Regions from separate parts of the Shewanella sp. Iso12 genome, predicted to be linked through region 1. Evidence: predicted binding sites of a transcription regulator. Region 1 holds the regulator's gene; the other holds the start of a gene.
What was found. Region 1 encodes LexA, which represses DNA repair genes until DNA is damaged. Its sites were predicted from a motif close to TACTGTATNNNNATACAGTA; they were not measured.
Positions count from the first base shown of each region.

Region 2: the regulator LexA is predicted to act here: its motif matches at 1,563-1,582, upstream of HCX89_RS12585 (ImuA family protein).

Region 1 covers NZ_JAAUHW010000010.1:45,070-48,487, forward strand. The annotation lists partial or broken gene coxB (cytochrome c oxidase subunit II) at 1-827, opposite strand, end outside; gene HCX89_RS15940 (cell division inhibitor SulA) at 1,317-1,808, opposite strand; gene lexA (transcriptional repressor LexA) at 1,805-2,425, opposite strand; gene plsB (glycerol-3-phosphate 1-O-acyltransferase PlsB) at 2,692-3,418, shown strand, end outside.
Region 2 covers NZ_JAAUHW010000006.1:140,245-143,662, forward strand. The annotation lists gene def (peptide deformylase) at 1-18, shown strand, start outside; gene HCX89_RS12580 (ATP-binding protein) at 15-1,442, opposite strand; gene HCX89_RS12585 (ImuA family protein) at 1,595-2,692, shown strand; gene HCX89_RS12590 (DNA polymerase Y family protein) at 2,694-3,418, shown strand, end outside.

The DNA of each region.
Region 1 (3,418 bases):
CCAAGCGCCATGGCCTCATCATGGCTCATGGTCTCACTGAGGGCCGCCTGAGCTTCTTCGGCGGCCGTAGCCGCGGCTTGTTTCTGTTCCGCCATCCAGGCGTCAAACTCATCTTCTGCCAGTACCTTCACCACAATCGGCATAAAGCCGTGGTCTTTACCGCAAAGCTCGGCACATTGGCCGCGGTAGATCCCCGGTTTGTCCACCCGGGTCCAGGCTTCGTTAATAAAACCGGGATTGGCGTCTTTTTTGACGGCAAAGGCGGGCACCCACCAGGAGTGGATCACATCATCTGAGGTCATCAGGAATCGGACTTTGCGATTGATGGGCAATACCAAAGGCTTGTCGACTTCAAGTAAGTAGTGCTCGCCCTTGGCTTCCTGGCCTTCTATCTGGGATCTCGGCGTTGCCAATATGCTGAAGAAGTCGATGTCTTCGCCGAAATAGCTGTAGTGCCATTTCCATTGCGAGCCGGTGATCTTGACCGTCAGGTCGGCATCACTGGGATCTTCCATGGCAATCAGCGTTTTGGTTGCGGGGATTGCCATCAGGATCAGGATTAAAAAGGGGATAAGCGTCCAGGCAATTTCTACCTTGGTACTTTCATGGAATTGGGACGCGACTGCCCCTTTGGACTTCCTATGGTTGATCATGGCGTAGATCATCACGCCGAATACGACCAAACCTATGGCGCAACAGATATAAAGAATGATCATGTGCAGGTGATACACCTTGCCACTGATCTCAGTTACCCCTTGAGTCATATTCAAGGGCATATCTGCCTGAGCGCCTGGAGACAACAAGCTGACGCACAACAAGGTCAGCAAAACACACAGCCATTGCTTCACAAGACATCTCCTCTGTCAATTGCATTCGCAACTACAAAGAAGAGTCACACAGTAAGTCTTTGCTCTATGCAAACTCTTCAGTTCCCAAAAAAGCAACGATGACTTCAAAGTGCGGCGGCGGTTTCACTTAGCTCTAGGTATACAGGTGGTGACCACTGTTGCACTTACCGCTGAATATACTCAGCATTTCCGGCGACGGCACCACTCGCTATGAATCGAAATGGGGCGGTCAACCTACGACGAATTGCATGGAGATAACACAATCGTTGTTCTTACATTACTTGTAGATTAAATATTGATCAAGATCACGATGTTTTCTAACTATATGAAAAAAAAGCGTCTGTTAATCCAGAGGTGAATTCTGTGTGAGTAGCAGAGCTGCGCGGTTTGCCGCCGATTGACAGGGGAAGGCATTGCACCAAAAAGGCACAGAAAAAAGGCCATCCCAGGGATGGCCTTTAAACACAATCAATGGATGGAGTGGGTAAGTTCGTTGAGGTGGTTATCCACCTCTTTCGCCTGCTGTCCCGTTTCCAACACTATGCCCATGGCTCTGGCGTTACGGGCGACCAGCTGCAATCGGCGGTTATCACGGGCATCCAGGCTGTCTATCCAACTGATCACTGCACTGGAGGTGCCGTTGGTCAGGGCTCTTTCCGTTGCCCACAAGGCTTCTACTTCATCCTTGGTGCGCACCAAGAGTACTCTATCCATTCTGACACCGGCCCTTGCTAAGGTTTCTTTGTAACCTATGCTGGCCGGGGCGTTAATCAAGACTATCCAGCGTCCCTGTTGACTCAATTGCGCCAATTGAGGGCAGAGGCGCAATAATTCCTGACGTCCCTGGCTATGGCTGGCCAAGCTGGAGATACCGGTATGTTGCCAAGGCTGATTGCCGGCAATACCGGTGTCTGTCCACAGGCCTGGGTGTCTTGGGGCGTTGCCAGTCATTATGCTCATAGCCAGTCTCCATTGCGTATTATCCCTACCGCCAGTCCTTCAATGGTCAATGGCTGGAAAGTCAGGTCGACTTTTATTGGGGAGTAAGCCTCGTTCTCGGCATGTAGATAAACCACATTACCTTTCTTTTCAAAGCGTTTCACAGTTACATCGTCTTCAACCCTGGCCACCACGACTTGACCGTTACGGGCTTCCTGTACCTTGTGAACCGCCAGGAGATCACCTTCGAGAATACCTATGTTCTTCATGCTGTCGCCGCGTACCCGTAGCAGAAAGTCGGCATTGGGGTGGAACATGCCAGGGTCGACCTGGTAATACTGCTCAACGTGTTCCTGAGCCAGTATGGGTTCACCGGCGGCAACCTGACCAATCAGGGGCAAGCCTGTTTCTGACTCCGCTTGTTCATCATGAGGCAGGCGAATACCACGAGAGGTGCCTGGCATGATCTCAATACAGCCTTTCTTGGCCAATGCCTTGAGGTGTTCCTCGGCGGCATTGGCGCTCTTGAAGCCCAGCCGGGTGGCAATTTCGGCCCGGGTTGGCGGCATGCCGGTGTCGGCTATATTGCGTTTAATCAGTTCCAGAATCTGTGCCTGGCGCGGTGTCAGTGGTCTCATGGTGATTCCTGTTTTTTCATACAGTACCTGTTAGTATATACAGTATTTTTATCAGTGCAAGTATTAACCAAAACTGAAACTTTTAGGGAGTGGCTAAGTAAGCCATTCGGTGCTTTGGTTTTAACGGCTTGGCCCATGCAGCATGGGGAGTTCAAGGCATTGGCCAGAGGAACTGCCGGGGCCGGTTCGCACCTTCCCTAGCTAAGGTTCAGGAAATTCTGGTATTCTATTGGGCTATTGATTGTGGCTCAGACACTGAAAAAAACATGTCCAAACAAGATTCATTCTGGTTTAAATCTCTTCGCTGGCTCCAAAGCAAGCTGGTGCATACCACTGTGGTGCCTCAGGATCCTTTCGCCGATTTGAACCTGGATCCGGCTAAGCCGATGGCCTATGTAATGAAGACGGAATCTGTCAGTGATATTGCGGCATTGGCGGAAGTCACCCGTAAGTTTGGTTTGCCTTGTCCTTATGAGGCACTCAAGGTTGATGATATTACCGTTCCCCGAGTCGTCTGCCTGGAAGGAGCCAAGCCCCTATTCGGCAAGCGCAAGAGCAACAAGCCATTTCTCAGCTGTTTCACTTCTCTGCTGAACCTGCATCAGGCCAATCCACAACTGGATATTCAATTGGTGCCAGTGAGCCTCTATTGGGGCCGCACTCCTGGTAAGGAAGATGACAGCATGCGTGCCGCCGTATTTGAGCGGGAAAATCCCACTTGGCTGCGCAAGTTTCTGATGATCCTGTTTCTGGGGCGCGACAACTTTGTGCAGTTTTCCAATGCCGTGTCGTTGCGGCTGATGGCCGATGAACATGGGACCGACAAGGCTATTGCCCATAAGTTGTCACGGGTGGCCAGGGTACATTTCCGCCGGCAACGCAAGGTGATGACAGGACCCGTGCTGCCCAACCGTCAGGCTCTGTTCAATGAGTTGCTGCGCTCGGAAACGCTGAAAAAGGCGATTAAAGAAGAGGCCGCTGCCAAGAAGATCC
Region 2 (3,418 bases), on a different contig from region 1:
CGTAAGTTTACCGCCTAAGCAATAGACTTAAGTTGGGCTTCGCTGCAGTTTGGTAGTTGCAGCGGCAGCTCAAGCAATATGCTCAAACCGCCCTGAGGCCGGTTGATCGCTTGGGCCGAGCCGCCCAGGAGCTGCATACACTGGCGCACAATCGCCAATCCCAGCCCATAACCTCCCTGAGAGCTGTGACGCGCTTCATCCAAACGGGTGAAAGGGTTGAACAAGGCTTCCAGTTGCTCTTTGGGGATCCCGGGTCCATTATCGCTGACACTCAGCTGCAGTCTGCTATCACCCAATTTGTCGTCACCCAATTGAGATACCTGGATTTCCACCCGGCAGGTTTCACCGGCATATTTGAGGGCATTGCGACAGACATTTTCCAGCGCCCGCTTCAAGTAGGCCATATCGGTATGCAAAGTTTGCTCATCAATGGGGGCCTGTGCCCAGACTATGCTTTGCTTGGGGCCAGACTCAAACTCCAGATCCTGCAGCAGTGAGCGGCGTAATTCTGTCAGGGTAAAAGGCGCTGCCGTCAGCTTGATGAAGCCGTTGCTCAGGCGGCTGAAGTCTAAAATAGTGTTAATCAATTGCGCCATCTCTTCGCCCTGGCGTCTTAGCCTGGCAAGCGGTTGTTGATGTTCCTCCCCCAAGCGATTTTCCAACAGGTGTAAGGCCAGCTCCTGCCGGGCAAGGGGAGTGCGCAGTTCGTGGGATACATCCCTCAGTAACCGCTGCTGGGTTTGAATGCTCTTTTGCAGCTGCTCGGCCATATGGTCAAAGTCGGTCGCCAACTGGAAAAATTCCGGCTGCTTTAGTGAAAAATGGCCGGCAATCCGGGTATCGAGTTGGCCCTGTGCCAGCTGACGGGTGGCACTGCGCAGTAAACTCAGCGGCTGGATCAGATGGCGGCTCAGCAGACGACTGAACAACAAAAGCACCAGTAGTCCTACCAGGATACGGATAAGCCAGAGGCTTTTATCCAGTTGCTGCGCCGGGTGTAAAGAGGCGTTGAGTTGTACCACCAAGAGCAGGGGATTGTCCGGCTCCAGGCTATTGCGTAGTGGCAGGCCTATCAAAGGTTTTTGCACCCTGTCCCCCATAGGCTGCTGCAACTGCTTGAGGAAATTGAGTTTGTAAACAAAGTGCGGGTGCATTTCCCGCTGACTCACCGCCTGCTGCTTGCTATCCAGCACATAGAGTACAAATGCCTGACGCCCCTCCCAATCCGCCAGTCCTGCTATATCGCCCCTGACGATATAGTCGTTGGCCTCATCGGCCAGTTGCTGTAACTGGCTTTGGGTCTGCTGGGGCAGCAGTAACAAGCGGTTTAGCAACATGGCTTCAATACTACTGGCGAGCAGCAGGATAAGCAGTAATGACACACCAAAATAGCCAAACAGTCGCCATTGGAGTTGGGAAAACAGGCCGGAAAAGGGCAGCAAGGCAAGCTCCTGAATTATTCGCTGAAGTCGAGAATATGTTTCGATAATCATTCTCATTTATTCTATCTCGGGTTAAGGCTTTGGCGCCAGCACGACTTGTCAGTTGGCTAAAGTTCGCTATACTGTATAAAAATACAGTATCGGTGTTTTTCATGTCTCTTTCAGCCAAAACTCACTCTGTAAAATCTGATCCAGCAAAATCTCAGGCCTTGAACGGTCTGCTGGAGCGCCGGGATCTCTGGTTGGGGCCGGGCAGTCAGGGCAAAACATTGGGGTATCCCAGTGGTTTTGAAGCATTGGATGCGCAGCTCAGTGATGCAGGGTGGCCAAGGCAGGGCATTTGTGAGCTTTTCAGTCAGTCTCCTGGGCACGGGGAACTCAGCCTGTTGTTGCCTTTGATGCGTTATTTACTGCCGGCTAAGTGTGGCTCTCATTCCGAAAGAAATCATTCGGCAAGAAGTCAGTCCGAAAAAAATCAGTCCAGAGGGGATGATTCCAGAGATACCATGATAATGCTGATAGCGCCGCCACTGCAGCCGCTGGCACAGAGCTTTGCCCAGCACGGTATTGCCGCCGAGCGTATTTTGTGGCTGGAGTTAACCCAGCGTAAAGAGGTGCTCTGGGCCATGGAGCAAGGGCTGAGCAGCGGCGCCTGTCCCCTGGTGCTGGCTTGGCTGGACAAGCTAACACTGACCGAGGCCAGAAGGTTGCAACTTGCCGCAGAGCAGGGCAAGGCGCTGGGAATTTGCCAGTTGCCTATGGCTCAGGCCGACAGCAATCATCCTGTCACCCTAAAGCTGGCTATCAGCACGGCTGGCGTTAATACCGTCAAGTTGCAAATTTTAAAGCGTCGCGGTGGTTGGCCCGTCCCTGAATTGCATCTGCGTGGCTTGCCGGCACTGGCGCTTGAACTGCCCCATGTCGAGCCGGGCGTGGTAACCCTGAGAAGCGGCAAGGCGGCTCCCAATCATTGCTTAAGTAACTCAACAGACTCAATTGAGCCAAACCATTCCGGCCGCAAGGCTAATGACCCTGTTCTTCACGACTCTGGTTTTCATGGCACTGTGCTTCATGGTCCTTGGGGGATGGCGCAGTCAACGACTGTTGCATCCAATGAAGGCGCGCCTAATCCCTGGACGGCACGGCAAGAGTCAAACAAGCCCGCGGGGCTTTTTCAAAGCGCTAATCCGCAAACGGTCAATTCTCAAACCACTCAAAACCATACTGCTCAGAGTCAAGAGGCTATCTGAGATGACCCAGGTATGGATGGGAGTCTGGTTTCCGCAGCTATTGCTGCAATATCAGCGTTATCGCCTGACTATGCTCGACAATATGACGGGCACTATGACTGGTACTATGACTGGAAGTATGACAGGCAGTGGTGCGTCTCAGGTTCAAACACGCGCCCAACCTCAGCCCCAAACCCAAAATCAACCCAAAACAGTGCCAACCGCTGCGGCGTCAGAGCCTCTTGATCCCCAAGTACCCATGGCCTTGTATGACAGCCGGAAGCTGGTCATACATTCGGCCTGTCCCGCCGCTCAAGCAAAAGGCGTTACAGCGGGGATGAGTGTCGGCAGCGCCCAGTCGCTGCTCGGAGAGTTGCAACTCTGGCCGCTGCAAGAGGTGGACAGCGAGGCGTTGCGGGATTGGTTGTGTCAGTGGAGCTATGATTTCAGCGCCAGAATCTGGCCGCCGTTGTTATCCGGGCTTACTGAACAAGCTGCTCAAAATGCGGCCGATGCGCGCTGGCCTACAGATACACTGCTGCTGGAAGTGGGGTCCATGGTTAAACTGTTTGGCAGTTTGAGCGCCATTGTCGAGGCTTATCTCAACAAAGTCGCCGACTATGGTCTGGAATGCTCATTGGTGGTGGCACACGGACCGCTGGATGCGGCGATATTGGCGCGGCATACTCACGTCGGCATCAGCGCGGTATCAGCTGCCTTCATGAGCTCACCCACAGCTGAAAAAGC